DNA from 3 places in the Clostridium fungisolvens genome. Region 3 is predicted to be linked to each of the others. Evidence: riboswitches for the same ligand, from Rfam matches in the RefSeq annotation. Region 3 holds a riboswitch; each other region holds the start of a gene.
What was found. A riboswitch is a leader RNA that binds a small molecule or an ion and turns the genes downstream of it on or off. The one in region 3 is predicted to bind lysine.
Positions count from the first base shown of each region.

Region 1: linked by a shared signal. The riboswitch ahead of lysA (diaminopimelate decarboxylase) and the one ahead of bsdtw1_RS14650 (aspartate kinase) in region 3 are both predicted to bind lysine.
Region 2: linked by a shared signal. The riboswitch ahead of bsdtw1_RS06275 (transporter substrate-binding domain-containing protein) and the one ahead of bsdtw1_RS14650 (aspartate kinase) in region 3 are both predicted to bind lysine.

Region 1 is NZ_BLZR01000001.1:217,867-229,118, reverse strand. It holds gene ftsH (ATP-dependent zinc metalloprotease FtsH) at 1-1,652, opposite strand, end outside; gene lepB (signal peptidase I) at 1,742-2,275, opposite strand; gene bsdtw1_RS00920 (DUF3006 domain-containing protein) at 2,262-2,498, opposite strand; gene lysA (diaminopimelate decarboxylase) at 2,992-4,284, opposite strand; lysine riboswitch at 4,598-4,800, opposite strand; gene bsdtw1_RS00910 (beta/alpha barrel domain-containing protein) at 5,016-5,705, opposite strand; gene bsdtw1_RS00905 (NAD(+) diphosphatase) at 5,958-6,449, opposite strand; gene sfsA (DNA/RNA nuclease SfsA) at 6,490-7,182, opposite strand; tRNA gene bsdtw1_RS00895 (tRNA-Glu) at 7,710-7,784, opposite strand; rRNA gene rrf (5S ribosomal RNA) at 7,789-7,906, opposite strand; rRNA gene bsdtw1_RS00885 (23S ribosomal RNA) at 7,963-10,868, opposite strand; rRNA gene bsdtw1_RS00880 (16S ribosomal RNA) at 11,099-11,252, opposite strand, start outside.
Region 2 is NZ_BLZR01000001.1:1,532,695-1,543,946, forward strand. It holds gene bsdtw1_RS06265 (AraC family transcriptional regulator) at 1-194, opposite strand, end outside; gene bsdtw1_RS06270 (SDR family oxidoreductase) at 409-1,152, shown strand; lysine riboswitch at 1,364-1,547, shown strand; gene bsdtw1_RS06275 (transporter substrate-binding domain-containing protein) at 1,798-2,634, shown strand; gene bsdtw1_RS06280 (amino acid ABC transporter permease) at 2,878-3,654, shown strand; gene bsdtw1_RS06285 (amino acid ABC transporter ATP-binding protein) at 3,672-4,406, shown strand; gene bsdtw1_RS06290 ((deoxy)nucleoside triphosphate pyrophosphohydrolase) at 4,521-4,907, shown strand; gene bsdtw1_RS06295 (serpin family protein) at 4,983-6,365, opposite strand; gene bsdtw1_RS06300 (RNA polymerase sigma factor) at 6,358-6,852, opposite strand; gene bsdtw1_RS06305 (alpha-galactosidase) at 7,142-9,337, shown strand; gene bsdtw1_RS06310 (GGDEF domain-containing protein) at 9,817-10,707, shown strand; gene bsdtw1_RS06315 (alpha-keto acid decarboxylase family protein) at 10,755-11,252, opposite strand, start outside.
Region 3 is NZ_BLZR01000001.1:3,303,620-3,314,871, reverse strand. It holds gene bsdtw1_RS14660 (ferredoxin hydrogenase) at 1-748, shown strand, start outside; gene dusA (tRNA dihydrouridine(20/20a) synthase DusA) at 819-1,844, opposite strand; lysine riboswitch at 2,200-2,372, shown strand; gene bsdtw1_RS14650 (aspartate kinase) at 2,619-3,818, shown strand; gene bsdtw1_RS14645 (DUF554 domain-containing protein) at 3,945-4,625, opposite strand; gene bsdtw1_RS14640 (M20 metallopeptidase family protein) at 4,657-5,769, opposite strand; gene bsdtw1_RS14635 (DL-endopeptidase inhibitor IseA family protein) at 6,044-7,318, shown strand; gene trhA (PAQR family membrane homeostasis protein TrhA) at 7,585-8,232, opposite strand; gene bsdtw1_RS14625 (DUF1836 domain-containing protein) at 8,460-9,041, shown strand; gene bsdtw1_RS14620 (PAS domain-containing protein) at 9,072-9,800, shown strand; gene bsdtw1_RS14615 (hypothetical protein) at 9,867-10,256, shown strand; gene bsdtw1_RS14610 (HD domain-containing protein) at 10,310-10,795, opposite strand; gene adhE (bifunctional acetaldehyde-CoA/alcohol dehydrogenase) at 11,129-11,252, shown strand, end outside.

The sequences.
Region 1 (11,252 bases), 3.1 Mb from region 3:
TCATCAATTTGAGCTGCAGTTTCAGCAGAACAATTTTGAACTGGTCTTCCATCTAGATATCTATTACTTACAGATTCTAATGCCATCATATCAAACTTATCAGTCATACCATATATAGTGACCATGCTTCTAGCAGATTGTGTAGCTCTTTCAATATCGTTTGAAGCTCCTGTAGATATGATATTAAATTCAATCTCCTCTGCAGCCCTTCCACCAAGCATAACTGTAATTTCATCAATCATCTCATCTTTAGAAACCAAATACTTTTCTTCTTCTGGAAGTTGCATAGTATAACCTAATGCTCCCATGGTTCTTGGGACTATTGTAATCTTGTGTACTGGATCAGTATTCTTCAGTAAGGCCGCTACAAGTGCATGACCTACTTCATGGAAAGCAACTATTCTTTTTTCTTTAGGTGAAAGGATTCTATCCTTCTTTTCCTTACCTGCTATTATTACTTCCACTGCTTCTTCTAAATCCTGTTGAAGTACAAATTTTCTATTATTTTTAACTGCATTAAGTGCAGCTTCATTAACTATGTTTGCAAGATCTGCTCCTACTGCGCCTGGAGTACTCTTTGCTAGTGCTTCCATATCTACATTATCACTCATTTTAACATCTTTTGCATGAACTTTTAGTATAGATATTCTACCTTTTAAGTCTGGTCTATCAACTATGACTCTTCTATCAAATCTTCCAGGTCTTAATAAAGCCTTATCAAGTATTTCTGGCCTGTTAGTAGCGCCTAGAATTACTACCCCTTTAGAAGAATCGAATCCATCCATTTCAGCAAGTAATTGATTTAGAGTTTGTTCTCTTTCATCATTACCTTGGATAGCCCCATCTCTGCTCTTACCGATAGCATCAATTTCATCTATGAATATTATACATGGAGCTTTTTCTTCAGCCTGTCTAAATAGATCTCTTACCCTTGAAGCACCCATACCGACAAAAAGCTCTACAAAGTCTGATCCAGACATTGAGAAGAACGGAACCTTTGCTTCTCCAGCTACTGCCTTAGCAAGTAGAGTCTTACCTGTTCCTGGAGGTCCTACTAAAAGAGCTCCTTTAGGTAATTTAGCTCCTATCTCTTGATATTTTTTAGGGTCATGTAGAAAATCTACAATTTCTTTCAGTGATTCTTTTGCTTCTTCTTGACCAGCTACATCTGCAAAAGTTTTACCAGTCTCATCTTCAGCATAAAGCTTAGCAGTGTTCTTGCCAAAAGACATCACTCCGCCACCCATCTTCTTATCCATCTTACCAAACATTAATCTGCCTATTATAAAGAAGAATATTATAGGTGCAACCCAATAAAGTATTAAATCTGCCACCGGAAATGCATCTGGGAGCTTTCCTTGATATTTTGCACCTGAATCTTGTAAGTTTTTAACAAGATCTTTATCACCTAGGTTCACTGTATATAGTATCTTACCATAATCACTGCTTTGTTTATTTGGTATTATAGTTAGCTTTTGACTTGTAATAGTTACAGTATCTACCTTTTTATCTTTTAACATACTTTGAAATTCATCATATGTAATATTCTCTGTCATCATCTCAGTTTTAGTATAATTAAAAGCAAATAATAACCCTAAAGCTATTATTCCATATATAATAGCATATTGCCATTTCTTATTATTCTTAAACATATTTGCACCTCTTTTCATTTGTCATATTATATAAATTGCTCTCTTTATAATTGAACTTACATTTTTAAAATTATCTTTCTCTGGATAAACTACTTTAGTAGCCCAATCCTGTCAAATGGGAAAACCCTAACTCTTGCTTTTCCTTGTATATCCTTAGCATCAATATATGGATTGTTCCAATATCTTGCATCTGCAGAATTAGCTCTGTTATCTCCGAGCATTAAATACTTTCCTTCAGGAATCTTAAAACTTCCTGTTTTACTATCTGGATTCTTTACATAATCTTCTTGAAGATATTTGCCGTCAATATAAACATCTCCATTATCTTTTATCTCTACAGTTTCTCCAGGCAACCCAACTACTCTTTTTATAAGTAAGTCTTTAAGCTCATTTGAATAAAAAACCAATATATCTCCTCTTTTTATATTTTGAGGATTATAAATCTTGGTCACAAACATTTGATCACCTTTTTTTATAGTTGGATACATTGATTCTGTTGGAACTGAAACTTTGTATAAAAGAAATTTATTAATAAGCATGGCAAGCAATATAGCTGCACCAATAGGTACTACCCAATCTAATAAAAATTTGACCATAGGATTTCTATTACTACTTTTCTCCATCATTCCACATACCTTTCATTAAATCTTCTACAATTGATTTCCTTTTATCTGTTAAATCTCTGTCTATATAATAAATTGAATCTTTTTTTACCAATACATCGCCTTCTTTAGGTACTCCTTCAATATTATTGACATTAATTTTAAAAATTTCTTCATTTACCTCACAAACGGCAATATTGTTTTCTATTCTATCTATTATTATATATTCTTTAGATGATTTCATATTATCTCCTCTATTATGTATGCATCACTCCGTAATGAAATTTATTATTTTTAAATTCTCTCACCAGAACTCGTGAGAGCTTAAAAAATAGCTTTCGGATCGAAGTAGTACATCTTTAGCTGAACTACTTAACAATTAAAATACACCTTATATAAGTATATCATAATAAATTTTTTTTTCTATTGTAGATAGATAATTTAAAGGTTATTTTTCCACTTGCTGTAAATGCATTGTATAAAATTTAATTGGGTGAATTATATGATATACCTTTTCTACCTTTATGTAAATAGTTTGGCCTTAAAAATAATATATAGGCGCCACATTCTTCTATTTTACTGTTTAACTTATATTATGTTTCATTGAAAGTAAAAAACAACAGAGTGTCGATATATTCAACACTCTGTGTAAATCTTCAATTACTAGTTTATACAGATAAACTTTCTAATAAAACTAAATTTAAACTTGATTTAAAATTCAATTTTATAATATAATTCTATATTTCATTGCTAATTACATCTGCATAAGTTTCTCTTTTACAAACAAGTCTATCTTCACCATCTTTTATCATAACAACAGCTGCCTTAGGAACCTTATTATAATTATTAGCCATAGAATAACCATAGGCACCTGTTGACATTATAGCCAATAAATCACCAGTTTGAACCTTTGGTAATCTTATATTATTTATTAATATATCTCCAGATTCGCAGCACTTTCCAGCTACGGTTACGTCTTCTAGCTCGTCAGAATTGACTTTATTAGCTACTATTGATTCGTATTCAGCATTATATAACGCTGGTCTAATATTATCAGTCATTCCACCATCTACAGATATATACTTTCTTATTGACGGAACTTCTTTAATTGACCCAACTTTATATAATGTAATTCCCGCATTTCCAACTATAGATCTTCCTGGCTCTATAGTAAGTATAGGCATATCTAATCCTAAGTCTTCACAAACTTGATCAGCCTTACTTAAGATTGCTGCACAGTATTCACTTGCTGGTTTTGGTTCATCATCAGAATTATAATAAATTCCGAAACCACCTCCAAGATCAAGTTCTTTTATTAGATATCCTGTGGCATTATAAATATCCTTAATAATTGTTAGCATTATCTCAGTTGCATCTTCATAAGGTGTTATATCGAATATTTGAGATCCTATATGACAATGTAACCCAGAAAGTTCTACATTCTGTAATGATAAAACCTTATTAACAACATTTAATACATTATCGCCTATATATGCAAAGCCAAATTTTGAATCTAGCTGACCAGTCTTGATATACTCATGTGTATGAGCTTCTATACCTGGAGTTATTCTTAAATAAATTCGTTGCTTCTTATTATGCTTTCTAGCAATCTTGTCGATAAGTTCTATCTCCATTTCATTATCTGCTACAAAAGTACCTACACCAAGATCGATTCCTAGTTCAATTTCGTCAATTGTCTTGTTATTTCCATGGAAATATACTTTTTCCAACGGGAATCCAGATTTATATGCTGTAAAAAGCTCTCCACCTGACACAACATCTAAATATAGATTCTCATCTTTTATAATCCTGCACATTGCAAGAGTTAAGAATGCCTTTCCAGCGTACGCAACTCTATTATTTCTATTTTCACAATTAAATCCATTGTAATATTCTCTACAATTCTGTCTAATAAGATTTTCATCAAAAACATACAGCGGTGTAGAATATTTTTCTGCAAGCTCTGTAGCTCTAACCCCATTGATTGATAATACATTCTCATCAATATTCATACTTCCAAACAATTTCATAAACATTGCCTCCCCAATTTTAACTAATAAGATCTCTTTTACTCTTTACCTTATTATGATTTAAGTGCCACTCCTAAATTATGATATTCTTCAACATCAAATAGTGCAATCAGGCATATGTAAAATTAGCCAAAGCATTTAAGATTCTGTGATACTTAATTTTATAGCCTCTAAAAAAGTAAAAAACGTCACAGAAAATATCTGTGACGGGTAGAATTCGCTATAAGGTGAAATTGCAGAAATGAATTTTTATCTTATGATATAACTCTAAAATATATCAAAAGCCTTTGAAAATACTATATCGCAATTCTTAATCCCTTGTAGCTCTCCACTTTAATAATTGAAAGATAACACTATAATTATCTTTCTTTAAAGTGACAGTTATATACATATTATATATATAACCAGAAAAAAACTTCGCCAAGTTATCTTCTTCGGCTATTTTTCCTTTCTTTATTCATCTACACTTGCCAGCTCCAAATAAATACTTTTAAAAACAGCACCTCTACCCTAGGTTTCGTTTAATACGTTGAATCGGATAATACTTTAATATTATTAACGACTCGACATTATTCAATTTTATTTATAATTTAACTACTATGATATCATATTAAAATAAATATGCAATACAAAATAGAAATAATTAATATAGAATGTACTTCCAAAGTCTACATTTCAAGGATGATTCACTCTTAAATTATGCTTAAGAAATCATCTATATAGATATATCGCTATTCTTTATCACTTCTGTATTTAACCATAAGTTCGCTAAATATCTCACCAGAACTAGGAGGTGTATATGTTATAGCGTTTGCTCCTGCAATTATCGTCTCTTTTATACTTTCAGTTGTTGGTCCGCCTGTAGCGATAATAGGGAAGTCTGGAAACTTCTTTCTTACATTACGGACTATTTCGGCAGTATTTTTCCCACCTGAGACATTTAATATGTTAGCTCCTGCTTCTATTCTACCTTCAAAATCATCGTTTTCAGATACAACAGTAACTATTATCGGTATATCTACTGTATTTCTCAATTTACTTACAATCTCATTTGAAGTAGGTGCATTTACTACAACTCCCATAGCACCTTTAAATTCCGCATCCAATGCAAGATTTATAACTCTCATTCCTTGAGTTATACCTCCTCCTACTCCACAAAAAACTGGAACGTCTGCAGCAAGCATCAAAGCTTCAGTAATAATAGGCTGAGGAGTAAATGGATATACTGCAATTATTGCATCAGCATTAGTGTTTTTTATTATTGCAACATCAGTAGTAAATACTAATGACTTTATTCTTTTGCCGAATATCTTTATTCCACTTGCATCCCTTATAACTGCAGGCATTTCTATTAAGTGATTTCTTAGAGCTCCTTTAATCTCAGGTACATACTTTGGCTCTTTATTTGTATTTCCTATCATTTAAATATCCCCCTTTCCCTTCCATAAAAATATATAATTAATAAATTGTAAATATCAAAGAAATTAAGCAAAAACTCTTTTACAATTAAAATATATATACAAACGAATTTTGCCTTATTACAATTTCCTAAAGAATAAAAATAATTTGAAAATTAACTATATTTTAATACAACAAGTTTCTCTTGTCATTTTTTTTATATTAATTTTTCTTTAATTCATATGACAATATTATTCAAAATATAACAAATATAATTATTTTAATTCATTAAGTATCTTCCTAACTACTGCTTTTCCTATCTTATCTTCAGTCATTTCACCTATTGCATCTTCAATATTGCTCCAATCTAACCATTCCACTTCCGAAGACTTTATAATTTCTCCTGATTTGTAGTGTGCTATATATGTAAGCATGAGTAGATCTTTCCCTTTAACATAATCACTACCTAAATATTTTATGTTGTCTACTATTAATCCCGTTTCTTCTTTTACCTCTCTATAAACAGCATCTTCAGCTTTTTCATCGGGGCTGATATAACCTGAAACAAGTACTTTTGAATTTTTATATATATAGCTTTGCTTAAGTAGCAGTATCTTATTCTCCTTTATAATGGCAACAACAATACAAGGTCTTGGCACATCAAAAAACATCATATCATCCTCTGAACAATATGGTACTCCCCCCTCATCCCAACTATGTCTTTCTTCAAGCTTCTTCCCACAAAGTGGACAATATACGAATTTCATGTCATTCCCCCTAAAATTACCTTACAATATATTCTATATACTATAATATCACTTGAACTTCCCTTTTCAAAGTTATGCTGTTTGGAGTAACCTCAGAGCAATATGCAAAGACATCAACCCCATTTTTAGCTGCATATCTTAATGCCTCACCAAATTCAGGATCTGTTTCATCATGAGGCGTAAATGCTTTTATATCATCTAGTTGTATAAGAAATATAACTCCAGCTCCTTTTCCTTGTCTTTTAACCTCTACAAGTTCCAATAAATGCTTTCTCCCTCTTTCAGTAGGCGCATCTGGAAAGCTAGCAATTCCATCTTTTTCTAAAGTCACTCCTTTAACTTCTAAATAATATTCTGAGCCAATATCATCACTAAGTTTAAAATCAAATCTGCTATTTCCAAAAGTTTTTTCTCTCATTATTATATTATATTTCTCCAAGGAAGGAATCATTTTATTTATCAGTGCCTCTTGTACTACCTTATTTGGGATATGTGAATCTATACTTATGAGATTTTCCCCTTTGTATGCAGCTATTAAATCATATTGTGTTTTTCTTTCCGGCGAATCCTCCTTTCTAAGTATAACCGTTGTTCCTGGTATCAAGATTTCTTTGCATCTCCCTGTATTGGGAACATGAGTCATTATTTCCTTACCTTCTAGTACTACATACCCTTGAAATCTATTTGGCCTTTTAACGAATACTGCTTCTAGCACAGGTTTCTCTATTAACATATTAATCACCTTCATAATATATTTAAGATAGTTATCCACATTATTCACACATATTGTCCACATAAAATGTGTGCAATGTTAATACTTAACCATAAAATTTATATCTTCCCTTATAATTATTGCTTTTATGTAAGTTTTTGTAGGTTTATATACTATTTTGTTGTAGCATATTTATTAAATTGAGTATGCTAAACTCTAATAATTAACCTAATTATATTATTTTCTTATGGCATATGGCAATAAATATTAGTTTTCCCACTACTTATCCACATTTATTCACAGGTTTGTATACAAAAATGTGGACAACTAATATAAAAATCGGCTTTTTTGTGAATAAATCAATACTTTTTATAAAAACAACTTTTTTCTACATTTTCTCCGAAAAAAATACTAATTTTATAGACAAAAATAAGGAATTACCCTTAAGAGTAACTCCTTATATATTCATTTATAGGCTTCAGCCCTATTACGTTCTACACATATATAAACTCGATAAACTCCGGAAGTAAATCGAGTTATATAAGTTATGGTGACTCCTAGGGGAATCGAACCCCTGTTACCACCGTGAAAGGGTGGTGTCTTGACCGCTTGACCAAGGAGCCATGAACCTAGCGACCACTTACTCTCCCACACAGTCGCCCATGCAGTACCATCAGCCGTCTAAGTCTTAACCTTCGTGTTCGGTATGGGTACGGGTGTAACCCTTAGACGCATCATCACTAGATATTGAAAGATTATTCTTTCAAAATTGCACTTAAGTTTACTTTGTAATATCTTGTATTGGTCAAGCCCTCGACCTATTAGTATCGGTCAGCTGAACATGTTACCATGCTTACACCTCCGACCTATCAACCTCGTGTTCTTCGAGGGGTCTTACTAGCTTACGCTATGGGAAATCTAATCTTGAGGTGGGCTTCACGCTTAGATGCTTTCAGCGTTTATCCCTTCCCGACGTAGCTACCCAGCTATGCTCCTGGCGGAACAACTGGTGCACCAGAGGTCAGTCCATCCCGGTCCTCTCGTACTAAGGACAGCTCCTCTCAAATTTCCTACGCCCGCGACGGATAGGGACCGAACTGTCTCACGACGTTCTGAACCCAGCTCGCGTGCCGCTTTAATGGGCGAACAGCCCAACCCTTGGGACCTACTTCAGCCCCAGGATGCGACGAGCCGACATCGAGGTGCCAAACCTCCCCGTCGATGTGGACTCTTGGGGGAGATCAGCCTGTTATCCCCGAGGTAGCTTTTATCCGTTGAGCGATGGCCCTCCCACGAGGTACCACCGGATCACTAAGCCCGACTTTCGTCCCTGCTCCACTTGTGGGTGTCGCAGTCAGGCTCCCTTCTGCCTTTGCACTCTACGAACGATTTCCGACCGTTCTGAGGGAACCTTTGGGCGCCTCCGTTACTTTTTTGGAGGCGACCGCCCCAGTCAAACTGCCCACCTAACAATGTCCCGTCACCAGCTTCATGGTGCCCGGTTAGAATCCCAGTACTGTCAGGGTGGTATCCCAAGGACGACTCCACATCCCCTAACGAGGATGCTTCCAAGTCTCCCACCTATCCTGTACAGACAATACCGAAACTCAATGCTAAGCTACAGTAAAGCTCTACGGGGTCTTTCCGTCCAATCGCGGGTAGCAAGCATCTTCACTTGCACTACAACTTCGCCGGATTTACAGTTGAGACAGTGCCCAAGTCATTACGCCATTCGTGCGGGTCAGAACTTACCTGACAAGGAATTTCGCTACCTTAGGACCGTTATAGTTACGGCCGCCGTTTACTGGGGCTTAAGTTCACCGCTTCGCGTTACCGCTAACGATTCCCCTTAACCTTCCAGCACCGGGCAGGCGTCAGCCCCTATACATCAGCTTTCGCTTTAGCAGAGACCTGTGTTTTTGCTAAACAGTTGCTTGGGCCTATTCTCTGCGACCTACTCTCGTAGGCACCCCTTCTCCCGAAGTTACGGGGTCAATTTGCCGAGTTCCTTAACTGTAATTCTTCCGCCGGCCTTAGGATTCTCTCCTCACCTACCTGTGTCGGTTTGCGGTACGGGTACTACATTTCTCCCTAGAAGCTTTTCTTGGCAGCGTAGAATCAAGTACTTCAGCCTAAAAGGCCTTCCCCATCACACCTCAGCTAATACAGGCGGATTTGCCTACCTGTATACCTAAGTGCTTAGACTAGCATCCAATAGCTAGCACACTCTATCTTCCTGCGTCACTCCATCGGTAATAACGATTTGCAGTAGTATCGGAATATCAACCGATTGTCCATCACCTACGCCTTTCGGCCTCGGCTTAGGTCCCGACTAACCCTCAGCGGACGAGCCTTCCTGAGGAAACCTTAGGTTTTCGGCCACTAGGATTCTCACCTAGTTCTCGCTACTGATGCCAACATACTCACTCGTAATCAGTCCACCGCTCCTTACGGTACGACTTCAGCCCGATTACGACGCTCCCCTACCCCAGCAGATAAATCTGCTAGCCGTAGCTTCGGTGATAAGTTTGAGCCCCGAACATCTTCGGCGCAGGATCTCTCGACTAGTGAGCTATTACGCACTCTTTTAATGAGTGGCTGCTTCTAAGCCAACATCCTAGTTGTCTTAGAAATCCCACATCCTTTTCCACTTAACTTATACTTTGGGACCTTAGCTGACGATCTGGGCTGTTTCCCTTTTGACTACGGATCTTATCATTCGCAGTCTGACTGCCGGACTAATACTATATGGCATTCGGAGTTTGATAAGGTTCGGTAAGCGATATGCCCCCTAGCCCATTCAGTGCTCTACCTCCATTAGTCATATCCGACGCTAGCCCTAAAGCTATTTCGGGGAGAACCAGCTATCTCCGAGTTCGATTGGAATTTCTCCGCTATCCACAGCTCATCCCATGGTTTTTCAACACCAACGTGGTTCGGTCCTCCACGAAGTTTTACCTTCGCTTCAACCTGGCCATGGATAGGTCACCCGGTTTCGGGTCTACGGCATGCAACTAGTCGCCCTATTCAGACTCGGTTTCCCTTCGGCTCCGTACCTTAAGTACTTAACCTCGCTACATACCGTAACTCGTTGGCTCGTTCTACAAAAAGCACATCATCACACACATATGGTGCTATGATCGGTTGTAGGCACACGGTTTCAGGTTCTATTTCACTCCCCTCCCGGGGTTCTTTTCACCTTTCCCTCACGGTACTTCTTCACTATCGGTCATCAAGTAGTATTTAGCCTTGGGAGGTGGTCCTCCCTGCTTCCCACAAGGTTTCACGTGTCTCGTGGTACTCTGGAGCAGAACTATGGTCTTCTTGTTTCACTTACAGGACTATTACCTTCTACGGTGTATCTTTCCAGATATCTTCAATTACAATAGCCACCAATGTTATGTTCTGTCCGCAACCCCAAAGATAAATCTTTGGTTTGGGCTCTTCCGATTTCGCTCGCCGCTACTGACGGAATCGATTTTTCTTTCTCTTCCTCTAGGTACTTAGATGTTTCAGTTCCCTAGGTTTACCCTCCTATAGCTATGTATTCACTATAGGATACGTAGGGTTACCTACGTGAGTTTCCTCATTCGGAGATCTTTGGATCACAGGCTATTTGCGCCTACCCAAAGCTTATCGCAGCTTGTCACGTCCTTCTTCGGCTCTTGATGCCAAGGCATTCACCATGCGCCCTTTGTAGCTTGACCTATCAAATCAAATTTGAGTTACAAATTTGCTGATTTACTAAAATACTAGCGTGCATTTTAGCAATCAATTTATTACAAAGAATAGTAAATATCTTTACTTTAACTTATGTGCAATTTTCAAAGAACAATCTGAGATACTTGGTATCTCAAAATTAAACAGAGAGAGATTCTAACCAGAATTCGTATATATTAAGTCTGAAATGCATCAGTACTTAATAATTTCTCCATAGAAAGGAGGTGATCCAGCCGCAGGTTCTCCTACGGCTACCTTGTTACGACTTCACCCCAATCGCTGACCCTACCTTCGGCTGCTGCCTCCCTTACGGGTTAGCTCACAGACTTCGGGTATTGCCAACTCTCATGGTGTGACGGGCGGTGTGTACA
Region 2 (11,252 bases), 1.8 Mb from region 3:
ACTATCACACATAAGGACGGTGTATAAATCGAATGTAAAAGTTCTGATTTCTCCGTGGAACGGATAAAGTCTAGTGACGGTATTGAGGAAGATTGAAGTCCTTCTTTATCAGTAAAACGTTCTATGAGATTAGCTAATTGTTTTAGTTTATCTTCAAACAATTCATTTAATTTGTTTAGCTTTTCATTCTCCATAGTGAACTCTCCTTTAGATTATGTAAAGATTATAGTTCTTTTTGGAGGATTAGGCAATGATTAAACGTAAATAGGCTACCTGCGAAGGCTTCTCATATATTACAATTAAGTTAAGAAATTATAGTGTCTAAACTCAGATGTAGCTATAGATGAAACATGCAAAGAATTAACGTGATTTTGGGCAGAATAAATTAATGCAAGAAAGGATGGATATATGATGAAAGAATTAAATGGAAAAGTAGCAATTATTACTGGGGCATCAAGAGGTATAGGTAGTTCTATTGCAAAACAATTAGCTGGGGCAGGAGCTAAGGTAGTAGTTAATTATTCAAATAGTCCTGAAAAAGCAGCTGAGGTGGTAAATGAAATTAAAAAGAATGGTGGAGAAGCTATTGAAATACAAGCTGATATAAGCAAAGTAAGTGATGTAGAAAACTTGTTTACAGAGACCATTGAAGCTTTTGGAAAAGTAGATATATTAATCAATAATGCTGGGGTAATACTATATAAATTACTTTCTGATGTTACAGAAGCAGACTTTGATAGGCTCTTTGATATAAATGTAAAGGGAACTTACTTTGCATGTCAGCAGGCAATGAAGTTAATGGAGAATAACGGTAGGATAGTCAATTTCTCAACATCTGTAGTAGGAAGTATGCTTCCAACCTATAGTGTGTATGCAGCTACAAAAGGCGCGGTTGAGCAGATAACTCGCCAATTGGCTAAAGAATTTGGAGCTAAGGGAATAACAATAAATACAGTTGCACCTGGGCCTGTTAATACCGATCTATTTAATGTAGGAAAAACAGAACAGCAAATAGATGCAATGAAAAAGGCTAATGCTTTTGGACGACTTGGTGAAACTGAAGATATAGCAAATGTTATTGAATTTTTAGTAAGTGATAAGGCTCAATGGGTTACAGGGCAGACTCTTAGAGTTAATGGTGGATTTGTATAATATTGATTTTGGAATTAGTGAAGATGAATTACTTTGAATCGTAACTAATTTTTAAATTTACATGATTTGTTTTTGGAGAACTCTAATAAAACGTGTATATAGTGGTGCTGAATATCAAAAATTGTTAATTAATAATGAACAAATCTATATTGACATATATGGTGTCCTGTTGTACACTGTTTATATAATTTAATAAGGCCTCACTTTAACTTAGTGAGGTAGAGGCGCGGTGTTTAATAGTTCTTAGAGGAGTTTGAGAGTACTATGATTCTAAGAAGAAGGAAATGTCGCCGAAGTTTATAATACTTCTCAGTATTATTTGCTGGGTCTGCAGTTAAGAACTGCAGGACTGTCTCAATAAACATCCCGGTTTATTGAGTTGTGCTATCTCATTTGGGAAAAAGAAGGGGTATTAGGCTAATTTTGTGTATTAGGACCTGAGCTCATCTCAGGTCTTTTTTTATTACAATCAGATATGTAAGAATTGCAATATATGGATGAATCTACATATTATTGAGCTTAATAACTTTATAAGTCTAAAAGGTTGTATGTAATGAGAACTTATTAATGAATTAAACAATGTCTTAAAAATAGGACAAGTAGCATAATACAAATTTAAATTTAATAAAAAGGGGATAATTAAACATGAAAAAGAAATTAGCGTTATTAATAGCAATGACAATATCAGCTACAGTACTTTTAGCAGGTTGTGGAACAAAGGCAAATGCTGACAAGAGTTCAGCTTCTAACGGAACTTTTAAGATAGGTCTTGAAGCTGGATATGCACCATTTAACTGGACTCAAAAAGATGATTCAAATGGAGCAGTAAAAATAGATGGAAGCTCAGAGTATGCAGGTGGATACGATATAGAAATAGCTAAAAAGATAGCTAAAGATTTAGGTAAGGATTTAGTTGTAGTAAAAACTGAATGGGATGGTCTTGTACCAGCATTAACTTCAGGTAAAATTGATGCAATCATAGCAGGTATGTCACCTACTGCAGAACGTAAGAAGACTATAGATTTTTCTGATAACTACTACAAATCAAACTTAGTTATGGTAGTTAAAAAGGGTGGTAAGTATGAAAATGCTACATCAATACAAGATTTCAAAGGAGCAAAAGTAACTGCTCAATTAAATACATTCCACTATTCAGTAATAGATCAAATTCAAGGTGTTCAAAAACAACCAGCTATGGATAACTTCCCAGCAATGAGAGTTGCCCTTGAATCAGGTATAATTGATGGTTATGTTTCAGAACGTCCAGAAGGCGTAAGTGCTGAAACTGCAAATTCAAAGTACAAAATGGTTGAATTCAAAACTGGATTTACTACATCTGATGATGATACAGCAATAGCTGTAGGTGTTGCAAAGGGTAGTGATTTAACTTCAAAGATTAATAAAACATTAGCAGGTATCTCAGAAGAACAAAGAAAGACAATAATGGATACAGCTATAAAAAATCAACCAGCAGCAAAATAGTAATGTTACAAGTATGCTAGAGCTACCAAATATAAGATTTGGAAGATAGCTTTGAAAAAAATCGTCAATGAAGGTTATAAAAACAGTTTTTTATTAGAAACCGAATGTATTTAAGGATGTGCCGCTTCTTTTTAAACTTTTTAGAACATTCCTAAGTTGTGAGGAAAAGACTTGAAAAGTGTTGTTAACTATGAAGCAGTATATCTGTACCACATTCGGTTTCATTATTGAAGGAGGAAAAAAATGAGTTTTGATTGGGTTGTAAAAATTGTTTCAGAAAACTGGCAGATGTTCCTTAGAGGAGCTGGCACTACTCTGTTAGTTGCACTGACTGGTACTATTATAGGGTTTGTAATAGGTTTATTAGTAGGAGTTATAAGAACTGTACCAATGCCTGAGAAGGGTATTAAAAGATATTTCCTTAAGCTCGTAAATGCACTATTATTTGTTTATATAGAAGTATTCCGTGGAACTCCGATGATCGTACAGGCTATGGTAATTTACTATGGTACAGCTTTGGCATTTAATTTGAATATGGATAGACTTTTTGCAGCAGTACTTATAGTATCTATAAACACTGGTGCTTATATGTCAGAAATTATTCGTGGTGGTATTGTTTCGATAGATAAAGGACAATTTGAAGCAGCAGATGCTATAGGAATGAAGCATTTTCAAGTTATGACTAATGTTATATTACCACAAGCTATACGTAATATATTACCAGCAACAGGTAATGAGTTCGTAATCAACATAAAGGATACTTCGGTACTTAACGTAATTTCAGTAACTGAATTATACTTCCAAACAAAATCTGTTGCCGGAAATAATTTTAGATACTTTGAATCATTCTTTGTTGCATGTATACTTTATTTTATAATGACTTTTACAGTAACAAGAATATTGAGATTAATTGAAAGAAAATTAGATGGACCAGATAACTACATTATGTATGCAAATCAAATGCAGGTAGAAACACCTGAAGATATAGCTAGAAAAAATAAAGAAGTTAATATGTATTAAACGAAGGAGGGAATAGTATGGAAAATGTAATTGATATTAAACATTTAAGTAAATCTTTTGGAACTCATGAAGTGCTTAAGGACATAGACTTTTCAGTAAAAAAGGGAGAAGTTGTATGTATAATAGGATCATCAGGATCAGGAAAATCTACCCTTCTACGTTGTGTTAATCTACTTGAAAAGCCAACTGGTGGAGAAATCATATATAAAGGTGAAAACATCCTCGATGATAAACACGATATTTATGCTTATCGTACAAAACTAGGTATGGTATTCCAATCATTTAATCTTTTCAATAATCACAATGTTTTAAGCAATTGTGTTGTTGGACAAGTAAAGGTGCTAAAACGTTCAAAGGCCGAAGCAGAGGAAGTTGCAAGAAAGTATTTGAAGGTTGTAGGCATGGAACAATATATTAATGCTAAACCAAAGCAATTATCAGGTGGACAAAGGCAGCGTGTAGCTATAGCTAGAGCACTTTCAATGGAACCAGATGTAATGTTATTTGATGAACCAACTTCAGCACTTGATCCAGAAATGGTAGGAGAAGTTCTTAAGGTTATGAAGGAACTTGCTGAAAGTGGACTAACAATGCTTATAGTAACTCATGAAATGGGCTTTGCTGAAGAAGTATCTGATCGCGTAGTGTTTATGGATAAAGGAGTTATTGCAGAAGAAGGAACTCCAGAGCAAATATTTAAGAATCCAACTCAAGAGCGTACTAGAGAGTTCTTAAAGCGTACATTAAAATAATAAAATTTAAGCCTTTTAAAGAGCAGTAAATTAAAATATTTACTGCTCTTTTATTTATGTAATTTTAATATTATATTAGAATATATAAAACTGATATTGAAAGGAAGTTATCATATGAAAGAAGTGACTGCAGCTATTATCGTAAAGGATAATTTGATTTTGATAGCTCAAAGGGGAAAAGATGAAAAAGAAGAAGGAATGTGGGAATTCCCCGGAGGGAAGATAGAAATAGGTGAGACAGAGGAGCAGTGCTTAAAGCGAGAAATAAAAGAAGAGCTTGATATTGAGATTGAAGTGGGTGATTTCTTAGGTGAAAGCATATATGATTATTCCCATGGACAGATAAAACTTCTTGCATATTTCGCCCAATTTATAAGTGGGGAGATAAAGCTCTCAGTTCATAGTTTAATAAAATGGGTGACTATTCAGGAGATAGACAAATTCAATTTTGCACCTGCGGATATACCTCTGGTTAAAAAGCTTAAGAGTTGTTATAAATAAGTTTAGCAAATATAAAAAAGAAGCTTATGTGAAGATTTTAAATAATCACATAAACTCCTTCTTCAGTCTTGAAAGCTATTTATTGGGAGTATCCATTAGCCCAATAAATAGAGGTAATTTTGTATCATTATCGATTACGGCATAAACAAAGGGACGATTAAAATTGATGAAGGTAGTCAAAGCTTGTTTTGATATATCAACTTTGGTAATAGATGAAGCTTCTGTACCATTTTCATCTACTCTTAAATAAGTGTTTTGTGCAATTTCACTAACAAATAGACTATCTTTATTAGTTGATATTTTATTGAGATTTGCTTGGGTTGGATCAAAAAGCTCTTTTATACCTAATGCTGATAATTCGTTTTTAATTGATTTACCAAATTGTATTTCAAACTTTGGAAGTGAGACATAAAGTTCTTGGGATGTTAATGAGCTTATCTTGTTAGCAAAACTATCTTTATTAAGACTTGAAATATAATCTCTTATATTAGTCTGTTCATTTGGCATCATTGCTATGAAGCTTAGATTTCCATTAGCATACGGGAGAGATATTATTTGCTCCGAACTATTAGATAAACTTTTAATGTTATCCTCTTGACTCATAAAATCAGTAGTAATACTTACGTGATCACTTGTGGTAAAGTTTGATTTATGAGTATTATTTTTAGGGAAAGGCTTTTGCCAATTGGCGTTAAAGTAGATACTGGATAATATTATCATTACATCGTCTTTATCTATTCTTTCAATTATGTTACCGATTTTATTATTTGTTACCTTTTTACCCCAAGCATTTATATGATTCTTTGCATTTTCAGCTTGCAGATTTAACTCATATGCATCTGTGTTATAAAAGTTCTTGTTGATATTTAGGAAATCTTTATTTACATCGAAGCCATTATCAAACCATATGGAATTTGAAATACTTAAGGTGGTCTTATTTTTCTTACTAGGAAGTCGTGAAACTAAGGTTTTATAATATATATTTAGCTCATCACTACTTAAGCCATATTTTGAAAGTGCTTTTAAAAGCTCATCCTTTGTATTCCCGTCAGCTCCGTTTAAAACACTTCCTAAGGCTAGATACAAAGATGTAGGAGAATAAACAGCATTTTTTTGTTTCGTAAGTTCTTTAAACATTGATATAGAAAATTCTGAAGTTGAATCTAAAAACTCCTTAGAAAGATTATCTTTTAAGGTTATGTTTTCAGAACCAATACCTTGCATTAAATCTTTTGCTTTTACTGAATTATTAAAAGGCCCCTTAATAACAGTAATACCAACAATAAATATTATTAGGACAAAAGAAGTAAAAGCAAAAATAAAAAAAGTTTTTCTGGAGAATAAATTTCTTGAAGTATGCTCTTTGTCTAAGGTCTGTTTTATCATATCCATAGTTTTATTCTTTAACTTATCATTCAGTTGTATATTGTCTAGATCTTTTTTAAATTTCTTACTCATAAAACTCATCCCTCTCTAATTTGTTTTTAAGCTTTTCACGAGCTCTCTTGAGTTGAGTACGAATCGTAGCTTCATTAACTTTTAATATATTAGATATTTCCGAGATAGAATAACCTTCATAATAATACATGTAAATTACTATCTTATATTTATGTTCTAAACTAAATACAGCCTCAAATACTTCGCTAAGCTCAATGCCTTCAGTAACAGAATCAATGTCATTAATAGAAACAGTATTTTTGTTCCAATAGCTTTTTAAAAAATCTTTGCAAGTATTTGCAGTAACTTTAATAAACCAAGCGCGTTCATGTTCTTGATTTTTAAAGTAGGGTTTTTTCTCAATAAGTTTTAAAAATACTTTTTGAAATACATCTTCAATATCTGCATTTTCCTTCAAATATAATCTACATATTTTATAAACTGTATTTCCATGAGTTTCTATTTTTTTGCAATAGTAGTCACTATCATATTGGGATATAGTATGCATACCTTAACCCCCTTTCAATATATAAACGATTGATATCTGTAAAAAGTTTCGGTTAATGGAATAAATTTGTATATACTTAGCTTAATCGATTTTTTATATTAGTCAATATATAGGGATGTATGAGTTTCAAAATGTACTGTAATTATATATAAATTTGTAAAAATAATTCATCATATATCATTGTATAAGTTTTATTTAGCGTTTGGTAAAATATATTACATAAAGTTAAACTGAATATAGTGTAAATAAATCATGTGTTTTAAGCTTTTTATGAAAGGGTTGATGGATTATGGGAATTACATTTAATGAAGATAATAAAGTTTTTCACTTACAAGCTAAGGATACAAGTTATATTATGCAAATTGTAAAAGATGGATATCTTGCTCACCTATATTGGGGGAAAAAAATCAGAAATGTAAATGAAAAAGATATGTTAGTTTATAGAGGAAGAACTTCTTTTTCAGCTAATCCAGATGATAAAGATAAGATATTCTCATTGGATACACTTCCTCAAGAGTATCCAGCCTATGGAAATACAGATTTTCGTACTCCTGCTTATCAACTTCAGCTAGAAAACGGTTCAACTATAACTGATTTAAGGTATGAATCATATACAATTTCTAAAGGTAAACCAAAACTTAATGGTTTACCAGCAACTTATGTTGAAGCTGAAGATGAAGCAGAAACTTTAGAAATAGTATTGATTGACAGCTTGATTGGTTTAAGAGTACATCTATTATATACTGTGTTTGAAAAATATAATGTTATCACAAGAAGTGCGCGATTTGTAAATGAAGGGAATTGTAACTTAAAGCTCCTACGTGGATTAAGTATGAGTTTAGATTTTATGAGAGATGATTTTGATTTCTTACATCTAAATGGATCCTGGGCTAGAGAAAGGCATATTATAAGAGAAAAGCTAACTCCAGGTATGCACACAATTGAAAGTAGAAGAGGAGCAAGTAGTCATGAGCATAATCCATTTATTGCAATAATAAGCCAAGATTGCACAGAAGAAAAAGGTGAGGCTTATGGCTTGAGTTTGGTGTACAGTGGCAATTTCTTGGCTCAGGCTGAAATAAATATGTATAAATCCACAAGAGTTTCATTAGGTATAAATCCATTTGACTTCTCATGGTTATTAGAACCAGGACAAGATTTTCAAACACCTGAGGTAGTAATGGTATATTCATCTGAGGGGCTTGGCGCAATGTCTAGAACTTATCATAAGTTATACAGGACAAGACTCTGCAGAGGAAGATATAGAGATAAGACAAGACCAATATTAATAAATAATTGGGAAGCAACCTATTTTGATTTCGATGCAGAAAAGCTCATAAATATAGCAAAAGAGGCAAAGAAGCTTGGTATTGAACTTTTTGTACTGGATGATGGATGGTTCGGAAAAAGGAATAGTGATGATTGCTCTTTAGGTGATTGGGTAGTAGATAAGAATAAATTGCCTGATGGGCTGAAAAGTTTAGGAGATAGAATAAATGATTTAAATATGAAATTTGGGCTGTGGTTTGAACCAGAAATGGTTTCACCTGACAGTGATTTATATAGAGCTCACCCAGATTGGTGTTTACATGTACCTGAAAGGACTCGTTCTACTGCAAGAACTCAATTAATATTAGATTTATCAAGAGAGGACGTTTGTGACTATATTGCAAAAGCCATTTCACAGGTATTAAGCAGTGCTCCTATTAGTTATGTAAAGTGGGATATGAATAGAAATATGACAGAAGTAGGATCAAAACTTCTTTCAGCAGATAGACAAAGAGAAACTGCTCATAGATATATTTTGGGATTATATAAAATTATGGATAAGTTAACTGATGAGTTTGAAGATGTTCTTTTTGAGGGTTGCTCAGGTGGTGGTGGTCGTTTTGATCCAGGTATACTTTATTATATGCCTCAAATATGGACTAGTGATGATTCAGATGCAGTAGAACGATTAAAAATCCAATATGGAACTAGTATTTTATATCCTGCTAGTACTATGGGTGCTCATGTTTCAGCTGTTCCGAACCACCAAGTCGGAAGAAATACGCCTCTTAAGATGAGAGGAGATGTAGCTATGTCAGGTAATTTTGGATATGAGTTAGATCTTACTAAATTCACAGAGAAGGAAAAGAAAGAAGTTAAAGAACAAGTAATGCAGTATAAAGAATTAAGAGCTTTGATTCAATTCGGTGATATGTTCAGATTGGTAAGTCCATTTGAAGGTAAGGGAAATGAAACTGCTTGGATGTATGTGTCGGAGGATAAGAATGAAGCAATGGTTGCCTATTTTAGAATCCTTGCCGAGGCTGATGCGCCTGTAAGAAAACTTAGACTTATTGGATTAGATCCAGATAAAGATTATCTTGTAAGTGAATGTGAAGGGATTTTTGGAGGAGATGAGTTAATGTATTCAGGCATTACAATACCATTTTTATTTGGAGATTATCAAAGTGTTGTTTGGAAGATTAAATCAAAGTAAAACTTAAATTAGAGACTATGGGGATTATAGTGATTTGTAACATATAGAGCGTTTGAAGCCTTGTTATATAAAAGTAAAAGTTACAGATTTTCTTTAAATGTATCAGAAAAAACTTGAAAAATAATTAAATAATGAGATAATTAAGTGCAAACAACTTGAATTTTTTAGATGTTTGCACTTAATTATTATAAAGAACTTAGTTTTAATCTCGATAATAAGAGTACTATAAATAGGCTTTATGCTTGAAGAAAATATATATTTAATCACCCAAATCTAATTTACTGATTGACTTAAATACTTATTTCCTTAAAAGTTTAGGCTTCATCTATAAGTGTACAACTTCGATTATAGATTTATTAAGAAAGCTGTTACGATTTCAAGAAGATGGTTTTGAAAATGTAAATTCAAGTAGGAAGTGGTTGAGCTATAGAAGCTATAAGACTATAAAGTATCATAAAGATTGGAAGTGATTTTGATATATGGATAAGGATATAACGATAGATTTTATTGAGAATAATTTAAATATATTTCAGAAGCTATATGATGTTATAAGGGTGGTAGATCCAATTACAAAGAGGGTGCTGTTATATAATGGGAATACATTAATTGAAAAAGGTAGTTCCTGTTTTAATAAAATTGGTAAAGAAGCTATTTGCGAAAACTGTATATCTATTAGAGCATTAAAGGATAAAAAAACCTATATGAAGATTGAAAGTGTGGATAATAAATCTTATCTGATTACAGTGTTACCAATTGAAGTCGACAACAAAACATTAATAGTAGAGCTTATTAAGGATGCTACAGACAGCCTCTTTTATGGTCATAGTTTAGATGGTAAAGGCTGTAAGGTTAGCAATATAATAAATGATCTGAAGCTTATGACTATAAGGGATTCATTAACTGACATAGGAAATAGAAGATTTATTGATGAAACATTACCAATAGACATGAAAGTATGTTTTAAGAAGGACGAACCTATTTCAATAATAATGGTTGATGTGGACTACTTTAAGAGTATTAATGATAGATTTGGACATACCACTGGAGATTTTGTCTTGAAGGAATTAGCTGGATGCTTAAAACAATGCATAAGAAATAAGAAAGATTGGATCGGAAGATACGGAGGAGAAGAATTTTTAGTGTGTATACCAGGGGCTGACGAAAAAGCTGCATTGGTTATAGCTGAAAGAATGCATGAGCGTATAGCAAAAAAGAAGTTTATTTATAATAATGAAGATATAAAAATAACTGCTTCCTTTGGAATATGCTCAACTTCAAATAAGGAAATAACAGTGGAAGAATTTTTAAATTTAGCTGATAAAAAGTTATATGAAGCTAAAAACGCTGGAAGAAATAGAATTGTATTTTAATATATAGGAGAGAGATCTTTATTTGATGATTTCTCTCCTATTATTCGTTACATTTGTTTTACCATTTCATGTATATTATGTACCATATATGGTGCGTCCATTTTATCGCAAACCATTTCTATGAAGCATAGTTTTTCTTTGCATTGAATTTCCGCTTGTTTAATCGCCTCATCTAGATCTCTATTTGTATAAACTTTTGTGGTATAAGAATTTCCTCCATAAGATTCAACGAGCTTTGTGTAGTCCCAATTTGGTATATCATTATAATGAGTCTTATTAGGTTTATTGAGATAAGCTTCTATAGTATAAAAGTTATTATTAATTAGGAAAATTATCGGTTTGCAGTTATTGTGTAACATAGAACTTATCTCTTGTGTAGTCAATTGATGAGATCCATCTCCTGTAAATAAAATCACACGCTTATCTTTAGCCGCAACAGATGCTCCGAAGGCAGCAGGAGTTGCGTATCCAATACTTCCCCAACCACTTTGATTTATATATATTACTCCTTTTGGTAGTCTTAACTGAGATATTCCATATGCAAA
Region 3 (11,252 bases):
TACAGCAACTAAGACATACTATCCAGAAATAGCAGGCTTAGATCCTAAGAATGTATTTACTGTAACTGTTATGCCATGTACATCAAAGAAAGCTGAAGCTGATAGACCAGAAATGGAAATCAACGGTCTTAGACAAATTGATGCAGTTTTAACTGTAAGAGAAATTGCTAAGATGATAAAAGAAGTTAAGATGAATTTCGCAGCACTTGAAGATGGTATAGCTGATCCAGCTATGGGAGAATACACTGGTGCTGGTACTATATTCGGAGCAACAGGCGGAGTTATGGAAGCAGCATTAAGAACTGCTAAGGACTTTGTTGAAAAGAAAGATCTTGAAAATGTTGATTACGAAATGGTAAGAGGTTTACAGGGAATAAAAGAAGCTACAGTTGAAATTGGCGGAAACAACTACAATGTTGCTGTAATCAATGGAGCTGCTAACTTATTCGAATTTATGAAGTCTGACAGAATGAAAGAAAAAGAATATCACTTCATAGAAGTTATGGCTTGTGAAGGTGGTTGTGTAAACGGTGGTGGACAACCTCATGTTAGCTCAGCTACATTAGAGACTGTTGACATAAAGGCTGTAAGAGCATCTGTGCTTTATAATGAAGATAAGGGTATGAAGAAGAGAAAGTCTCATGAAAATGTTGCATTATTAAAGATGTACGAAACTTACATGGGAACTCCAGGCGAAGGAAGAGCACATCATTTACTTCACCACAAATATACACCTAAAACAAAGTAAGATAATTATTAAAAGAGTTTGAGATTTCTCAAACTCTTTTTGCTGTATAAGCAAATTTAGAATTGTAAAATTATATTTTTTTATCAAGTACATCATGAGGTAAAGAATCTAAGGCATCTCTTAGTATAGTACTTTTAGTGCCTTTAGAAGGTGTTGAAATCAATCTCTTCCACAAAGAGCTTCCGGGCTGATTTTGAAATAGGCCGATAGTATGTGATAATGCCAGGTGTGCATTCTCCCCCTTGTTTTCTAAATTTTCAATATAAGGGAGAAAACCTTCAATGACGTCCCTTCTAGTTAATGAGGTTAAGGTTTGGCAGTTGTATAATGAATCAAATCTAGCCATAAAAGCAGGATTTGAATATGCTTCTCTCCCAATCATGACACTATCTACATGTGTTAAATGCTCATGTATATCGTCTAAGGTTTTGATTCCTCCATTTATCTCAATAATAGAATTCGTAAACTCTTTTTTTATAGCATATACCATGTCGTAGTTTAGAGGGGGAATATCTCTATTTTCTTTAGGGCTTAATCCTTCTAAAATAGCAATTCTAGCATGTATTATATTTCTATCAGGAGCTGCCTTATTTATTATGCTCATAAAGTCTGAAAGATGCTCGAAATCATGAAACGATCCGTAAGGCATAAATGAAGAAGTAACTTTAGAACTGCTAATTCCTATTCTATGTTTTACTGTAACAGGCTTTTTAGTTGCACTCTTCATTGAAGAAATCATTTCAGCTATTAATTCAGGATAAGCCATTAATGATGCACCCATCATATTTCCTGAAACTCTATCTGAAGGGCAGCCTGCATTTAAGTTTATCTCATCGTAATTCCATTCTTCAGCTATTTTTACTGCCTTATACAACTCTTCAGGATTAGATCCTGCTATTTGGAGTGCTATTGGGTTTTCAATAGGAGAAAAATCTAAAAGCTTTTTTCTATCCCCATTTATTATTGCCTGAGCTGTAATCATTTCAGTATATAATAAGGTGTTTTTAGTTAACAGTCTAGCAAAGTACCTAAAATGCCTATCGGTCCTATCCACCATGGGTGCAATGCTTATAATATGGTTAAAAGAATTGTTCATATATATATTCTCCTTAGTAAGCTATTAAAATGTTTGATGCTGTTTAGCACTTTGTTTGAATTAAGTGGTCTACTTATAATTATCATCAATTAATAATTATTATAAATAGGAGTAAGTGAAAAATGCAATCTAAATCTTTTGTAAATTAACCATTAAGTGGTAGTGTATAAACGGGTTGCTTTAAGATTTAACAGATAAGTTTGAAGTTTATAAATAAAAATGAATAAATATTCTTTTTATATACAAAACATAGAAATATATTTAATGAGAAAAATATTTTAATATGTTTAATTTAGGTATTGAAAAGTTATTGATAATATGTTAGCATAAAGTGAACTTAATATTATCTAAAGAAACCTAGGGTAGAGGTGCTGGATGTTAAAAGTACTCATGAGTAGCTGGCAAGTGATGATTCATGAAGAAAGGAACAACAGCCGAAGAGAATGTACTGCGAATATATTCTCTGGCTATACGTATAAGATATGTATAGTTGTCACTTAAATTTATAAGTGGAGAGCTACAAGGTGACACGAGATGCGTATTTAATATTTTTGTATTTTTATGCAGCTAAGGTGTACCTTGGCTGCATTTATTTTTTTATTTTTTACTATGTTCCGAGAATTTACTTTAAGTTTTTTATCTAAATCTGTGGAAAATAAAGCATATTATCTGCTCAATTATCTTAACATAGATTTAGAAAAGGTATATTGAAAAAAGGTTACTAATGAAAGTTGTATTAGCAAATTTCGTTATAAGGGAAAAGGGGGCTTCTAGTTGAAGACAGTAGTACAAAAATATGGTGGAAGTTCAGTGGCTACAGCTGAAAAAATACAAAAAGTAGCAGATACGCTTATAAAAAAGAAAAATAAAGGAAATAACGTAGTTGCGGTTGTATCAGCTATGGGGGATACAACTGATGACCTAATCAATCTTGCAATGTCAGTTAGCGAAAATCCTGATAAGAGAGAGATGGATGCGTTAATTTCTACAGGTGAAATTATATCGGCTTCACTTTTAGCAATGGCGCTAAAGAATAAAGGGTATGATGCTATAAGCTATACAGCATATCAAATCGGAATAAAGACTTCAGGTATTTATGGAAAGTCTCTAATTGATGATATTGACGTAAAGAAGATAAAAAGTAGTCTTAACGAAGGAAAGATCGTTATTGTTGCAGGATTTCAAGGAGTAAATGAAATTGGGGACATTACAACCCTTGGAAGAGGTGGCTCTGACACTTCTGCAGTGGCACTGGCGGTAAAGCTTAAAGGAGAATGTGAAATATATACTGATGTAGATGGTATATATAGCTGCGATCCAAGAAAGTTTAAGGAAGCTAAGAAACTTGATTTTATAGATTATGAAGAGATGCTTGAGCTTGCCAGTCTCGGAGCTCAGGTAATGCACTCTAGAAGTGTAGAACTCGCACAAAAATATGATATTCCTATATATGTAGGACTTAGTTGTAGTGATATTAAAGGAACAGTAATTAAGGGGGTAAAGGATATGAATTTAGAGAGTAAACCAGTAACAGGTCTTGCAACTAGCGATGAGGATGTTTCCGTAACAGTACAAAATTTATCTTCTAATATAAATATTTTATCAGATTTATTTGAGGCAATTGCAAATAGAAAAATTAATATAGATATGATTTCTCAGACAGCGCCTATGGAGAATTTAGTGAATGTATCATTCACAATACCTAAGAATGAAATAAATGAGTGCATGGAAATATTAACTGATTTTTCAAATAAGGACAATATACTAATAGATGAAGATATAACAAAGTTTTCACTAGTAGGGTTAGGAATGAAAAATACTACTGGGGTTGCGGCAAGACTATTCAAGGTGTTTTCTGATGCAAATATAGAAGTTAAGATGATTACAACATCTGAAATCAGAATTACCTGTGCCATAAAACAAGAGCATAAGATTAAAGCTATTGAAACAGCAGCTAAGCATTTTAACTTGTAATAAAAAGTCAGCTTACAGAATACTTGTAAGCTGACTTTTTTATGTTGAGCTCTACAGCTTTCTAAATGAATTAATAGAAAGCTGTAGAGCTTGTTCTCTAAATTAGCTAGAAATAAAAGTCTTTAACTATGCAAAAAAGGAATATATCATAGGTATTATTATGGCAGGAAGTAGGTTCGCTACCTTAATTTTAGTAATACCTAGCATATTAAAGCTTAAACCAATAATAAGCAAGCTTCCTACTGCTGTCATGCTGTTTATTACTGTAGTTGTTAAGATTCCTTGAATCAGCGTAGCAAGTAGTGTTATAGCTCCTTGATATATTAGTACTGCAAAGGCAGAGAATATAACGCCAATACCAAGTGATGAAGCAAAAACTATTGATGAAATACCATCTAGAATGGATTTGTTAAATAGTACAGTATGATTTCCCTCAAGACCACTTTGGAGGGAACCAACTATTGCCATAGCTCCAACGCAAAATAATAATGATGAAGTGACAAATCCTTCAGCAATAGGGGAGTTCTTTGTCATTTTATTAAATTTTTCTTCAATGAATTCTCCAAATTTGCTTAGTAAGTTATCAATATCAATGAGCTCACCAATTAATGCTCCTACTGCAATTGAAATAATTATTAATAGTGGATTATCTCCTTTTAAGGTACCAGATATACCTATATACAAAACACACAAAGCAAGACCGTTCATAATAGTTTTGCTTAATCGTTCGGGTATTCCTCCTTTTAGAAGTAATCCCAATATGCCTCCAATAACAATAGCCCCAAAGTTTACTAAAGTACCTAACAAAACTTTTCCCCCCAATAAAAAATAAATTTGATTATGCGTTTAAAACATAGTTTACAAGAGTATATATACCATAATACAATGCTTCGAATGATCCGTCAAAATTAGGTGAATGTAGCGGTGATTCACCTTTAGAACCATCAGATATACCAAGTCTAAAATGTACTGATGGAACTTTCTCGCAATAGAAAGAAAAATCCTCTGCTGTAAAAGTTTTTTCCAATGGCCTAACATTGTTTTCGCCTAGAGCCTTTTTACTAATCTTAGTAAATTTTTCTGTCAAAGCTTCATCGCTTATAACAGGCGGATAATATACATTATAATGGGATGATACAGAACAATTATATTTTTTGCCGATATCTTCAGCTTCGGCTAAAATTTGATTTTGAAGCTTTTTCTTAAAAGCCATATCAAAGGTTCTTACAGTTCCTTTTACTACTGCTTCCTCGGCTATAACATTACCTACTGTACCACATTGTAAAGTAGTGAAGGTAAGAATGTGAGGATTTAATGGATTGTTTTCTATTTTTGTTTTTATAGTCATAGTATTTATAAAATCCATTGCTGGATATAATGGATTTATACAAATATAAGGCATTGCTGCATGGCCACCTTTTCCTTTAAAAGTAATGATAAAATCATCAACTGAAGCCATAGATGGGCCAGGTGAAACTTCAATAGTTCCAACAGGAACCTTTGGCCATACATGAAAGCCAATCATTTCAGTTACTTCAGGATTTTTTAAAACACCTTCCTCAATCATAACTTTTGCTCCACCAATTGCTTCTTCCGCTGGCTGAAATAAAAATTTAACTGTCTTTTTTACACCTAATTTCTTTAAAACTAGAGCAGTGCCTAGCACTGTTGACATATGAAAATCGTGTCCGCAGGAGTGACGAGGACCTGCTACGTTTATAGCATCTATATCTGTCCTTATGCCAATTGCTTTGGAATCATCTCCTAGTACCGCAACTAATCCAGTTTTAGCAATCTTCTTACTCTCATAGCCCATAGAATTTAAAAACTCAAGAAGTAGCTCTTGTGTTTTATATTCTTCAAATGAAAGTTCAGGAGTAGCATGAAGCTTATGCCACATACTAATTACTTCTTCTAAGTTTTCTTCTATTACTTTTCTTATAATATCCATATAATCAACCCTCTTTTCTAAAATAAAATTAGTATTTAGTATAAGGATATGAAAATAAGAGACTTATGTCAATTAAATATAAAAAAGTGTCCAAATTGGGCATAAATGAATTTTTATAGTGATGTAAGGAAATGTTTCACTGTGCTATAATTTTATAGTTGAAAATGTAAGAATATTATTAAGTGAACTCATACTTATATTTATTCAAAAATCCTAATATTGTAGGATTTTTCTGCTTTAAAGATGAAACAACATAATAAAACGGAGGAATAGCATGACTAAGAAATTAAATCTAACAGTAGCTTTATTTCTAATAATTAGTTTGTCATTATTCGGATGTAGTAAGAGTAATGATAACAATAAAACTAATAAAGAGGATATATTAAATCAATTAAATAAGGTTTATTCTGAAAAGAAGTATCCGGAATCAGTATCAAAATATGCTGAATTTATATCTGCCGGAGGAGATGTGAAGGAATTTGGCAAATTAGATGAACTTATGCTGAACTTTATAAAAGAAAAGTTTGCTAAGGATAAATCTTGGACAACCATCGGGGATATGAATAAAGATGGATATGCATTTGGTGATTTGGATAATGATAAGATTCCTGAAATATATATTGTTCCTTATAATAGCAAGGGAGAGAAGAAATCTCCTGTTAAGGTCTATGAATATAGGAAAGATAAATATCAAGACTTAAGTGATAGTGTAGCTCCTTCTAATACTGCATTTCCAGGTGAGTTAGTAGTAGGAAAAATAAATGATGGAACTTACGGATTAATAGATAACTCAGCTGTATCTAAAGATTCAAATATTGATGTCTATATAATGAATAAAGGTAAGATTGAAAGGCTTATAAATAGTACTGTAAATGGCTTGAAAAAATATGCACAGGATATTGATGGAGATGGTATCTTGGAAATACCGCAGCTAAATGATGATAAAAAACTTACTTGGTATAAGTTTGATAAGGATTTAAAGCCGATAGCGGTTAAGGAAGAGAAAATAAATACAAGTGATAATTCGCAAGTTGTAACTAAGCAAAATACGGATTTAAAAAATAATACTGCTTCAAATGACACAAAAAAGCCTGCTGATAATACTGCAATTGTAAAATCTTTAAAAGATGAGGAGATCTTAAGTACTCTAATAGTAGGAAGGAACTTTGAGATTAGCAAACTGATGGGAATAGGAGATAGTAATCAAACCATCACCATAGATAGTCTAAGTTATGCAGCTATCAAAGATCAGAATACGAATGTAGAGAATGAAATTAAATCCTTTAATCAATATTTTTCTAAAGCTTTCGTTAATAATCACGTTAGAAACTTTTTTAAAGAGAGCGATGGGAAGAAGTATGTTCTTTATGGACAAGGATTAAGTAATGGAGAGAATTTCACGAAGGTGATAAGCAGTGATCAGGGATCAAGCAAGATTAATGCTAGAGTGGAGTATGTAGATGGAGATGTTTCGGATGTTTGTAATGTAGAGCTAGTATATGAAGACAATGCTTGGAAGATTAACGACGGAACATTATTGATAAAATAAATTATTAAAAAACTCACTGAAGAAAAGCACTTCAGTGAGTTTTTTTATTCTTTATAGAATTATAATTTAATGAAAACTGTGGATACATATGCGTAACAGACTTAAAATATAATATATGTTAAAGAATAAAAAAGAAGAATATGTCGCCTGCCAAATTTTCCTCATATTTATTCGGAAAGGCAGATGCGCAAAAAACTCACTGAAGAAAAACATTTCAGTGAGTTTTTTATTCTTCAGGAAATTAATTTTTAGAAGGATACATTAAATTATAAAATAAAAGCATAAATTAGATAAAAGTGACTTAAACTTCCTAGTAAGACGAATATATGAAATAATTCATGGAATCCAAATTTTGAAGATATATTTGGGGACTTTAATGCGTAAATTATTCCTCCAATGGTATATAGTACTCCTCCAATTATGAGCCAAATGAAGCCAGGCATTAACAGTGTTCTATATAAAGGTGCACTGAAGGTTAAGGCTAACCAACCCATTATTATGTAAAACGCTGTATATAGCCATCTTGGACAGTCGAACCAAAATATCTTTAGAAAGATTCCTGCGATTGCTAAAATCCATACAGTAGATAAAACAAATACTTCTAAAAATCCGTCTAGAACTCCTAAACATATAGGTGTATAAGTACCTGCAATGAGAACAAAAATCATTGCGTGATCAAATTTCCTTAACATAAGCAGTTTATTTGCAGAAGATTTTGACCAGTGATATATGGAACTTGCACTATAAAGAAAAATTAAAGATAGTCCAAAGATAATGGCTCCCGTAAGTCTTGAAGGTAAAGAGTCATTTACATCAATTACTTTCAAAATCATAAAAACTAATCCGACAAAGGATGCTATAGCACCAAAAAAGTGAGTTAAACTATTAACTGGTTCTCTTATATATTTTATCATAACACCAACTCCTATAAATATTATGTGAAGTAGTTAATATAACTACTTGTTCTCTTTATTATAGTATACGACATAGTGAATTGTTTATGCAATATTTATTATAAATGAAATTACAAAATTTATTCGTTATAACTATAAAATTCTTGTATTATCTAGCATTTTCTATTAATATTAAAATAAGTGGTTTTAAAAACTACTTATTGCTTTTCAGAGCTAGGGAGGAAGATATGAATAACGTGGATTTAGAATTAGATTTAAATAACCTTAAAATGATCTTTGAAGATTTACATTTTAACAATGAAATACAACCTGAGCAAATACCTAATCTGGATTTATATATGGACCAAGTAATAACATTATTCGAAAGTAATTTATTTGAAACTAAAAGAAGTGTGGAAGATAAATTACTTACTAAAACTATGATAAATAATTATACTAAAGATAAGCTACTAATGGCAGCAAAGAAAAAAAAGTATACTAGAGATCATGTAATTCTTATGATTATAATCTACAATCTAAAGCAAAGCTTAGCTATTAATGATATTAAGAATGTATTAAAACCTATAGTTGAAAAGATAGAAAATAATGAGAAGGTAGATATAGATTCATTATATAATAAGTACTTGCTAATAAAAACTAATAATTCTGAAGAAATAAAAGCTTCAGCAGAGCAAAAGTTAAAGGAAGTTAAGGACGAAGACGGAGATGTTCTGCTATATATTCTATCCATAATTGACATGGCAAATGGATATAGAAAGATTGCAGAAAAGCTAATTGATAAGTTTTTTGAGAATACGAATGAAAAATAAATAATACAATCATGCTTATGGAGGGATTCCATGAAAAATTTTATGGGAGATGATTTTTCAGATATAAACCTTAATATGGTTAAAAGGGAGTTTTATTTTGTTGCAGATCAAATGAGTAGAATTATATATATAGAAGATGGAATTGAGTCTCTATTAGAACAAAATGCTGAAGAATTGATTGGGAAAAATCTCTCAGATATTATAGGAGAACAAAAGGTACTAATACAATTTAAAGAAGTGGCGGATAAAGAAAACACAATAACTATACCAGTTTTAACGAAGAATAAAGTCATTACACATATAAGCATATTATATAGATCTCATTATGTTGAGGGAATACATAAAGGATATTATGGGTCGATTATAAATGTGACAAAGGAAAAAGACTTAGAATATAGACACCGGTTATTAACAAAAATATTAGATAATTCAAAGGATATAATATATTATTTTAGAGTAGAACCTAAAGGATTCGAATACATAAGTAAATCTATCGAGAAGGTACTAGGATATAGTCCAGAAGATTATTATAATGACCCGGAATTGGTCTTTAAAACCGCTCATCCAGACTATCTTAAAGAGTTAATTGATAAAGCGGAAGGAAATGCAGATTATTCGAAACCTATTATAACAAGGTGGAGAGATAAGAATGAGGTTTTTCATTATATTGAAGATTATTCAATACCCGAATATAATATGTTCGGGGAGTTAATTGGAGTTTTTGGAGTATGTAGGGATGTAACTGGCAAGTTTAAGTAATAAATTTTAGAATTCATTGGTAATATTAAGCATACATTTACAGTAAAACGATAAAAGAGGGTTAGTATGGAGGAGATAAGAACACAATCATTTTATCAACATATGAGTTTTACTGGTAGAAAAAATGCAGAAGATTTAATAAAGTCACTTAAATTATCAAAGGATATGAAAAGAATTAGAGTAGTCATGAATTCAGCAATAGTATTTGTAGGAACATTAGAATTGTATTTGAATTTTAAGGAATCTATAAATATGGTGTTTATACCATTGGCTACTTTATTAGGAATTGAAGTTGTAGAAAAGCTTACAGCCTCACCAATAAAAAAACCTGAAGATATGAGAAAGTCCATCATGGCTAGTTTGAAAAATCACTGTTTTTCTTGCGATGGGAAGTGCAATTGCGATGAGGAATTTAAAGAATTTATGCTCCGCAAACATAATATTAGGTTGTTTTAATAAACAAAAAGGTAGGAATTCATCATGAATTTCTACCTTTTTGTTTGCTAAGCTTACATATAAATGGATTTAAGAAGCTCTTTACCGGAAGAGGTTCTGAAGATTTTTTCTTCTATAATTGCGATATTGTCTTTTGGTATTTCATCTTCATATATATTAACTAAAAAATCAGCTTCTACTAAAATCTGAAAATCAACAGAATCTATTTTATCGTAACTATGATGATTGCCTATAAGATAACAAACTCTATCAACTATAGAGGAATCTAGATTGAAACTGCCTAATAGTTCCTTTGCTACAGGTGGGCCCTCTATCTCTTGATACTTGCCATTAGATGAATTGTATTTTTGTTCACTTATCTTAATACCTATATCATGTAATACTGCGGAAATTTCTAAAACAAAAAGGTCAGCTTTAGACACTTGTTCTAGCTCTCCAATAATTTTTGCAAAGGAATATACCTTTAGTGCGTGATTTATTCTTTTTACATCGCCTTCAAAGTACTTGATCATTATGTTAGTGATGTTGGAAATTACCATATATAAACCTCCTGTTTTCTAAAATTGTGAGTTGTGAAACACTGGAATTAATATGATTTAGTAAGGTAAGTTTTGTTTTGAGAACTTGATATTGATTTAAAGAAACAGCTGTAGCTTACATATAAATAGTATAACTAAGTATTAAGGATTTTTCTATAGAAATACAGCTTCAACTATTGATTTGTGGACGCATAAAATTTGTAAGTGCATATTTTTTTTGATCTAGAATATTCCTGTATATATATTGAGAATAATAAGAACAAAATTACGCCTATGTAATTATAAAACAGGCGGATGAGGCTTAGTATTGTGTAAATAAAAGGAGGAATTTAAATGAAAGTAACCAATTCGGAAGAATTGAGCCAGAGAATATCTAAAGTAAGGGAAGCACAAAGAATTTACTCAACTTATACCCAAGAACAGGTTGATGAAATATTTAGGCAGGCAGCAATGGCAG